3 regions of the Romboutsia sp. BSD2780061687b_171204_C1 genome follow, and region 3 is predicted to be linked to each of the others. Evidence: riboswitches for the same ligand, from Rfam matches in the RefSeq annotation. Region 3 holds a riboswitch; each other region holds the start of a gene.

Region 1 (2,281 bases), on a different contig from region 3:
AAACCATCAACATTATTTATTATTAAATATGTTTCAAATGGGTGAGTGCAACCAGCAGAAGGTACAGTTCTTAAGGCACTAAATTTATCTTTTACAGTTTGGATTCCTTGAGTAGCCCATAGTAAATACGAAAGTTCAGATAAATTTATTTTTTCATCACTATATTTTCTTATACTTCTTCTATCATTTATACAATCTAGTACGTTAGGTTTAACTAAAATGTCTTTGCTTACAGGAGGTAACTCTATTAAATTAGAATTTGAATCATATTCTTTTTGGAAAGAAGGAGCGGGTATTCCTTTTTGTTTATCCGTTTTTATCTGTTTTAGTATTTCAAAATCAGCTTTGAAAAATTCTCTGTTTTGTGCAATTTTATCCATAGATGTCTCCTTATTAAAATGTATAAATTTTTACACTTATTATACCATATATATAAATATAAGTGGAAAAAGCCTAAATGGTAAAAATTTCATATTAGAAGCTTAATTACAGATAAAAATTAATAAATATTTTTGTGTAGTAATAATTAATATTTGCTTTAATAGAATATATTCAAAAATATATTAAAATTATTTTAAATTAAAAAAAACTATTTTAATTTATAAAAAATTATGTATAATTAATATAGATGACTAAAAATTACATATTAGCAAACCTAGAGAAATCTAGCGACGCAAAGCTAAAGGGGCTAAGGTAAAATTAGACTATGCCAGCCAGTTGCCAAAGAATTGATATTCTTTGTTTTTATAGAGTTATCTTATGATATAATTGTAAGATTGTTTTATAATGTTTACTTTAGATGGCAACTACCCTTTATAAAGGGTAGTTTTTTATTTAATAAAAACAACTATAGCTCTATAGCAAGACTATATTTTGAAATTTGGGGTAAAATATTTAGTTATTGTAAATTCATATAATATAAGAGGGAGAATATTATGAAGAAAAAGATAGCATCAATATTGGCCATATCTGTTATAGCAACAAACAGCACACCTGCTTTAAATGTTTTTGCTAACGAAGTAATAAAGGAAAAAGCATTAGCGATAGAGGAACAAGTTTCTAAAAGTATGACAGTTAGTGATTTTAAAATTAAGAACAATCCTAACTTCGCTAAGTATAATGAACTTTATAGAGTTGAGATACAGTCTATAACAAACAATGGAAGAAGTTACCCAGGAACTAAGATAGAAAATGCTATAGATGGAAAACTTAATACACATTGGGAAACATACACTAGAAATACAAATGAATTTAAAAATGAAGTAATTGTGGAGTTTAAAGATATAGCCGAGATAAATAGATTAGCTTATGCTACAAGACAAGACGGGGCTAAAGGTAAAGGATATCCTACTAGTGCAGAGATATATGTTTCAGAGAGTGAAATAGGTGAAGATTTTAAACTAGCAGGAAAAATAGAAGGAAGTAAAGTTACAGGTGGAATGGTTGAATTTAAATTTGATACTGTAAGAGCAAAGAGAGTTAAATTCAAATTCGTAGAAGCACATGACGAGTGGGCAAGTGCCGCAGAGTTTTGGTTCTATAAAGAGGATAGAATTCTAGATAAGATGGAAAGATTATTTACTAATGCAAACATGAATGAAGTAAGTAAAGAGTTTGCAACTCCTGAAGCATTAAACACTTTAGAGAAAGAAACTGAAGGACATCCATTCCGCGATAGCTTTAAAGAATATATAGATAATGCAAGACTTGTTCTAGAGAACAAAGAGGTTAACTTTATTGAAACTAAAGTATCTAAGTTATTAGGGTATGGAACTGAAAACCAAAAAGCTTATGATGACAAGTTTATGTTAGGTAAAGACCACATCGTTAATACACAAGTAAATGGTGGAACTTACTCTACAACAAAAATAGAATATATGTATGATGGTGACCCTAATACACATTGGGAAACAAACAGAAGCAATGGTAATGGTTTCACTAATGAAGTGGTATTCACTTTTGATGAAATAGAACAACTTGATAGAATAGCATTATTACCTAGAAGCGGAAATCAAAAAGGATTTCCTACTAAGTATGAAATATATGCTTCAGAAACTTCTCAAGGGGATACATTCAAATTAGTTTCTAGCGGTACTGCAGAAGTTACTAAAGACTTCATGCAATTTAAATTTAACCCAACAAACTTTAAGAGACTGAAGTTTGTATTTAAAGAGTGCCATGAAAATAGACCATTCATATCAGAAGCTAGGTTCTATAAAGAAGATGCTTTATCAGAGAAAATGGATAAACTATTTACAGACAGTAATAAGAATACAGTAAA
Region 2 (2,281 bases), on a different contig from region 3:
TTTATTAGAAGCCTTAGAAAAGTTGGAAATGGTTATACAATTAGATGAAAACTTTGCTTTAGCTTACTATCATTTAGGATACCATTACTACAATCAAGGTCAATATTTAAAGGCTAGAGTTATATGGGAAGAAGCACAAAAATTAGGGTTAGATGCAGACTTAATGGCAGAGGTTCAAGAAAATATAGGAAAGATGGACTTTAAAGTTCAATATGAAGAAGGTTATAATTTAGTATTCCAAGGAAAATGTGAAGAAGGACTAGAAAAATTATTACCTCTTGAACAAGATCATCCTGATTGGTGGAACTTATTATTTATGATAGGATTAGCTTATAAAAATATGGGTGAATTTGAAGAAGCTAAGAAATATTTTGAAAAAATACTTATAACTAAACCACATCAAGTAGATACAATGGTTGAACTAGGCCTTTGTGAAGCTAGTATGTTCAATATAGATAAAGCTATAGAACACTTTGAACAAGCAGCTAAAATAAAAGAAGATCCAGAAATATTATGCAATTTAGGGATGGCATATCTAAACAAAGGTGATATAGATGATGCTATATATTATATAGAAAGAGCTTATGAATTAGATCCACAAGATGAAATTACAGTGGCATGTTTAAGAGAACTTGATAAATATAGATAAAAAATAAGTTAAAATTTACTATAAAAAAATCTAAAATTGACTTTAACTAAATTAAAGGGTATAATAAATCACTGAGATTATATAATTATATTCAAAAGTTAAAATTAGGAGCGAAGAAGTATACCTTGTATATGGGCACTTGAGGTATATGGAGTTAATAGTGCAACCGACTATTCAGATAATATTTAAATATTATTCGAATAGTCTTTTTTATTTTAAGATACAAGTTTATTGATAAGATATTAATGAAAATTAAATGAAAGCTAACAATTTTATATAGCATAAATGCGAACAAATTAAAATAATTAAAAGGACATAAATACATATAAGCTAAAAATAGGAATGAAGAAGTATACCTTGTATATGGGCACTTGAGGTATATGGAGTTAATAGTGCAACCGACTATTCAGATAATAAATCATTATTATCTTGAATAGTCTTTTTTATTTTAAAATAAAAGTTTATTGATAAGACATTAATGAAAATTAAATGAAAGCTAACAATTTTATATAGCATAAATGCACACAAAGCAAAATTATTAAAAGGGCATAAATACATATAAGCTAAAAATAGGAATGAAGAAGTATACCTTGTATATGGGCACTTGAGGTATATGGAGTTAATAGTGCAACCGACTATTCAGATAATAAATCATCATTATCTTGAATAGTCTTTTTTATTTTAAAATAAAAAGATTTAAAAAGGGTGGTGAAATTTATTGAAAAATAAATACAAGTTAGGAAAAAAAATAATATCGATACTTACGTCAGTACTAATGGTTATAAATGTGTTAATTAATACACATTTTGCGTATGCTGAAGAAGTTAAGACAGATAATCAAGGGGATACAATAGAAGTATCTATAACATGTGATAAAAAAGAGATTGAGCCTGGAGAAAAATTGAATTTTAAACTAGAGTATAAGGCTAAATATGGTCCAGGGAGTATAAAACCAGGTGATACTATAGAATTTGAAATGCCTAGTTGGCTTGAAAGATTTAGCTTTAAATTCCCCCCAGAGCATTTTAAAAGTGTACAAATGGAAGGTAATAAAGTAGTAGCAACTTTTGGGGATGATGTTTATGATGCAATAGGAGGATATGTTAATGTATCAGCATATGCAGATAAAACGGAAGAAGTAGATAATCAGAAGATAGAGGTATGGATTGATGGAAAACCAGTTACTAGCATAGAAATAGCTATAAAACCATCTAATGAAACAGAGCCTATAATAGATAGACAGATTCTTAAAACTATAAATAATTATGACCATGTAGATTCAGATGGAAATACGGTAGGAAATATATATTATCCAGTACTAGGAAAAACTCAACAATATAGAGTATATGTTAATGAGAAATTTTCAAATATATCAAATGCAGTATTAACAGATAATATGCCTGAAGGAATGGAGCTTATACCAAGTTCTGTAAATGTAATTAAAATAGAAAGAGATAGCGCAGAAACAGATGTCACAGATAGCTTAAATATAAGCAAATCATCTAATAGGCTTAGTATAAACTTTGGAAATATTAAAGATAAATATATTGTAACTTATAAGACAAAGATTACTCAAAATTTGAGTTCTTATAAGAATACAGCAGTATTTAATAAAAGCGATGGTAAGTTAAA
Region 3 (2,281 bases):
CTACTAAAGTCTTTAATCATTTTTCAAAATCATGAATTTTTATAATATTATATGAACACAATATTAAATTTTCTTTAAAGAAAGAATAAATTTTAATATTGCAAATGTTATAAAATTTATCTAAGTAAAAACTAACTTTACTATACATTTTATTAGTATAATAAGCTTTGATTTATTAATAAGGTAGATAAGTATCATAAGAAATTTTATTAATATAATTGAGTGTTAAATCAATATTTATATCAAAAATATCTTTAGGAACTAATATAGATATAAATGTATTTAATTTTCTGGTTTTAATATTTTGAATTTATAAATAAAATTACAGTCATAATTGAAAAAAATAGGAATATTATCTAAATTTATAATATTTAGGAATTAATCTGAATAAGGATGTTTAAGTTAAAAATTTTTAGTGATGTAGAATTTATTGTCTAATACATAATTTGTATTATTTTAATAAAAAATATAAAGTTCTAATTATATCAGCCGTATAATATAAAATACAATATAAAATATAATATAAAATAAAATTACACTTTGTGATTTAACAAATAAGTTTAAATGTATTTTTAATATTAGTTTGAAAAAAAATAGTAAGAAAATACAAATAAAAACTTGATTAAATGGTAATTATACTATAATATTTAGTGTATGGAAAAAAATGTCGAAAAGTGTAAAAAAAGAACGAAAAACAACAAAAAACAAAATAGGCAAGCTAGAGAAATCTAGTGACGCAAAACTATAGGAGCTAAAGTAGAAACTATGCTAGCCAGTTGCAAAAAACTGTGTGTTTTTGTTTTCGATATATAAGGTTTATAATTTTGGAGAATTATGAATAATATATAAATTATTTTGATTGTTTGTGTCCAAATTATGCATCTCTATTTATCGACGCTGATATTATATAACTCTCTTTAGAGTTATTTTTTTTTGAAGAAATAATATTTTAATAAATCTAATAATTCAATTATATTATCAAAGTTCATTATGTATCTTACATTTTTTATTATAGGAAAAATTATGTAATAGTATAAATTATATAGAAAAAAATAAGTAAAAGTTTATAATTAAAATGATAAGAAAATTAAATATAAGAAAACGAATAATAAATATATTGATTTAATTTTATATCTAAAATAATCAAATTCTAGCAATGATAGTATGCTATGTAGTATACAAAATTACTCTTTATAGAGTGGTTTTTTGATTTATAAAATTAATGGAGGAGAGTAATATGGAAATCTATAATTTAATGAAAATGGGATTAGATGCTACACATTTAAGGAGTAATGCCATTGCAGAAAATATTGCTAACATAAATACTCCAGGGTATAAAAGAAAGTATGTTAGTTTCGAAGATACTTTAAAGAATAAACTAGAAATTCCTAGTATAAAGTTAAAGGTTGATAAGGAATCTGTGGTCAGAGAAGATGGTAATAACGTTGATATTGAACATGAGAAGGTTAATCAAGCAGCTACGACATTAGAATATAATGCGTTAGTAAGTCTTACAAATATAAAAATCGCTATGACAAAAAGTATAATATCTGGGAGGTAAATAAATGAGTGTTTTTAGTGGTATGAGAATTAGTGCAAGTGGTCTGACAGCAGAACGTATGAGAATGGATATAATATCTTCGAATGTTGCTAATATGCAGACTACAAGAACTAAAAATGGAGGAGCATATAGGAGAAAAGTAGCTAGCTTTGAAGAAAATTATGATGAAAAATTAGGGATGTTAGGTGTTAAAACAAAAAAGATTGAAGAAGATAAATCTCCTCTCAGAAAAATATATGAACCAAATCATCCTGATGCAGACAAAGATGGATATGTAGAATATCCAAATGTAGATTTATTAGCTGAAATGTCAGATCTTATAAGTGCATCGAGAGCTTACGAATCTAATGTAGATACTTTAAATGCTCAAAAAAATATGATATCTAAAGCTTTAGAGATAGGTAGATAGAAAGTAGGTGGTTAAATGACAGGAATAAGCAATATAAATATTAATTCTGATATATTCTCTAATGCTATTAATAATAAGACTACATATAAAGTTAAAGGAAATGAAAAGCCAGACAAGCAATTTGAAGATGTTATAAAGAATGCTATAGGTAAGGTAAATGATAGTATTATAAATTCAAATGAAAAGATAGAAGCGCTTATAAAAGGTGAAGATGTTTCTATGCATGATGTTATGCTATCAGCACAAGAATCTCAAATGTCAGTGCAACTTATGATTGAGATTAGAAATAAGTTATATGATGCTTACCAAGA

What was found. A riboswitch is a leader RNA that binds a small molecule or an ion and turns the genes downstream of it on or off. The one in region 3 is predicted to bind cyclic di-GMP.
Region 1: another riboswitch for cyclic di-GMP. It lies ahead of I2H23_RS08785 (NPCBM/NEW2 domain-containing protein); the one in region 3 lies ahead of I2H23_RS01280 (flagellar basal body protein).
Region 2: another riboswitch for cyclic di-GMP. It lies ahead of I2H23_RS10805 (SpaA isopeptide-forming pilin-related protein); the one in region 3 lies ahead of I2H23_RS01280 (flagellar basal body protein).

The regions. Positions count from the first base shown of each region.
Region 1 covers NZ_JADMRK010000003.1:204,759-207,039, forward strand. Annotated here, with positions in the region: gene I2H23_RS08780 (SagB/ThcOx family dehydrogenase) at 1-380, opposite strand, end outside; cyclic di-GMP riboswitch class I at 639-725, shown strand; gene I2H23_RS08785 (NPCBM/NEW2 domain-containing protein) at 936-2,281, shown strand, end outside.
Region 2 covers NZ_JADMRK010000005.1:92,020-94,300, forward strand. Annotated here, with positions in the region: gene I2H23_RS10800 (tetratricopeptide repeat protein) at 1-649, shown strand, start outside; cyclic di-GMP riboswitch class II at 747-829, shown strand; cyclic di-GMP riboswitch class II at 979-1,062, shown strand; cyclic di-GMP riboswitch class II at 1,212-1,295, shown strand; gene I2H23_RS10805 (SpaA isopeptide-forming pilin-related protein) at 1,368-2,281, shown strand, end outside.
Region 3 covers NZ_JADMRK010000001.1:245,575-247,855, forward strand. Annotated here, with positions in the region: cyclic di-GMP riboswitch class I at 703-784, shown strand; gene I2H23_RS01280 (flagellar basal body protein) at 1,238-1,561, shown strand; gene flgC (flagellar basal body rod protein FlgC) at 1,566-1,970, shown strand; gene fliE (flagellar hook-basal body complex protein FliE) at 1,986-2,281, shown strand, end outside.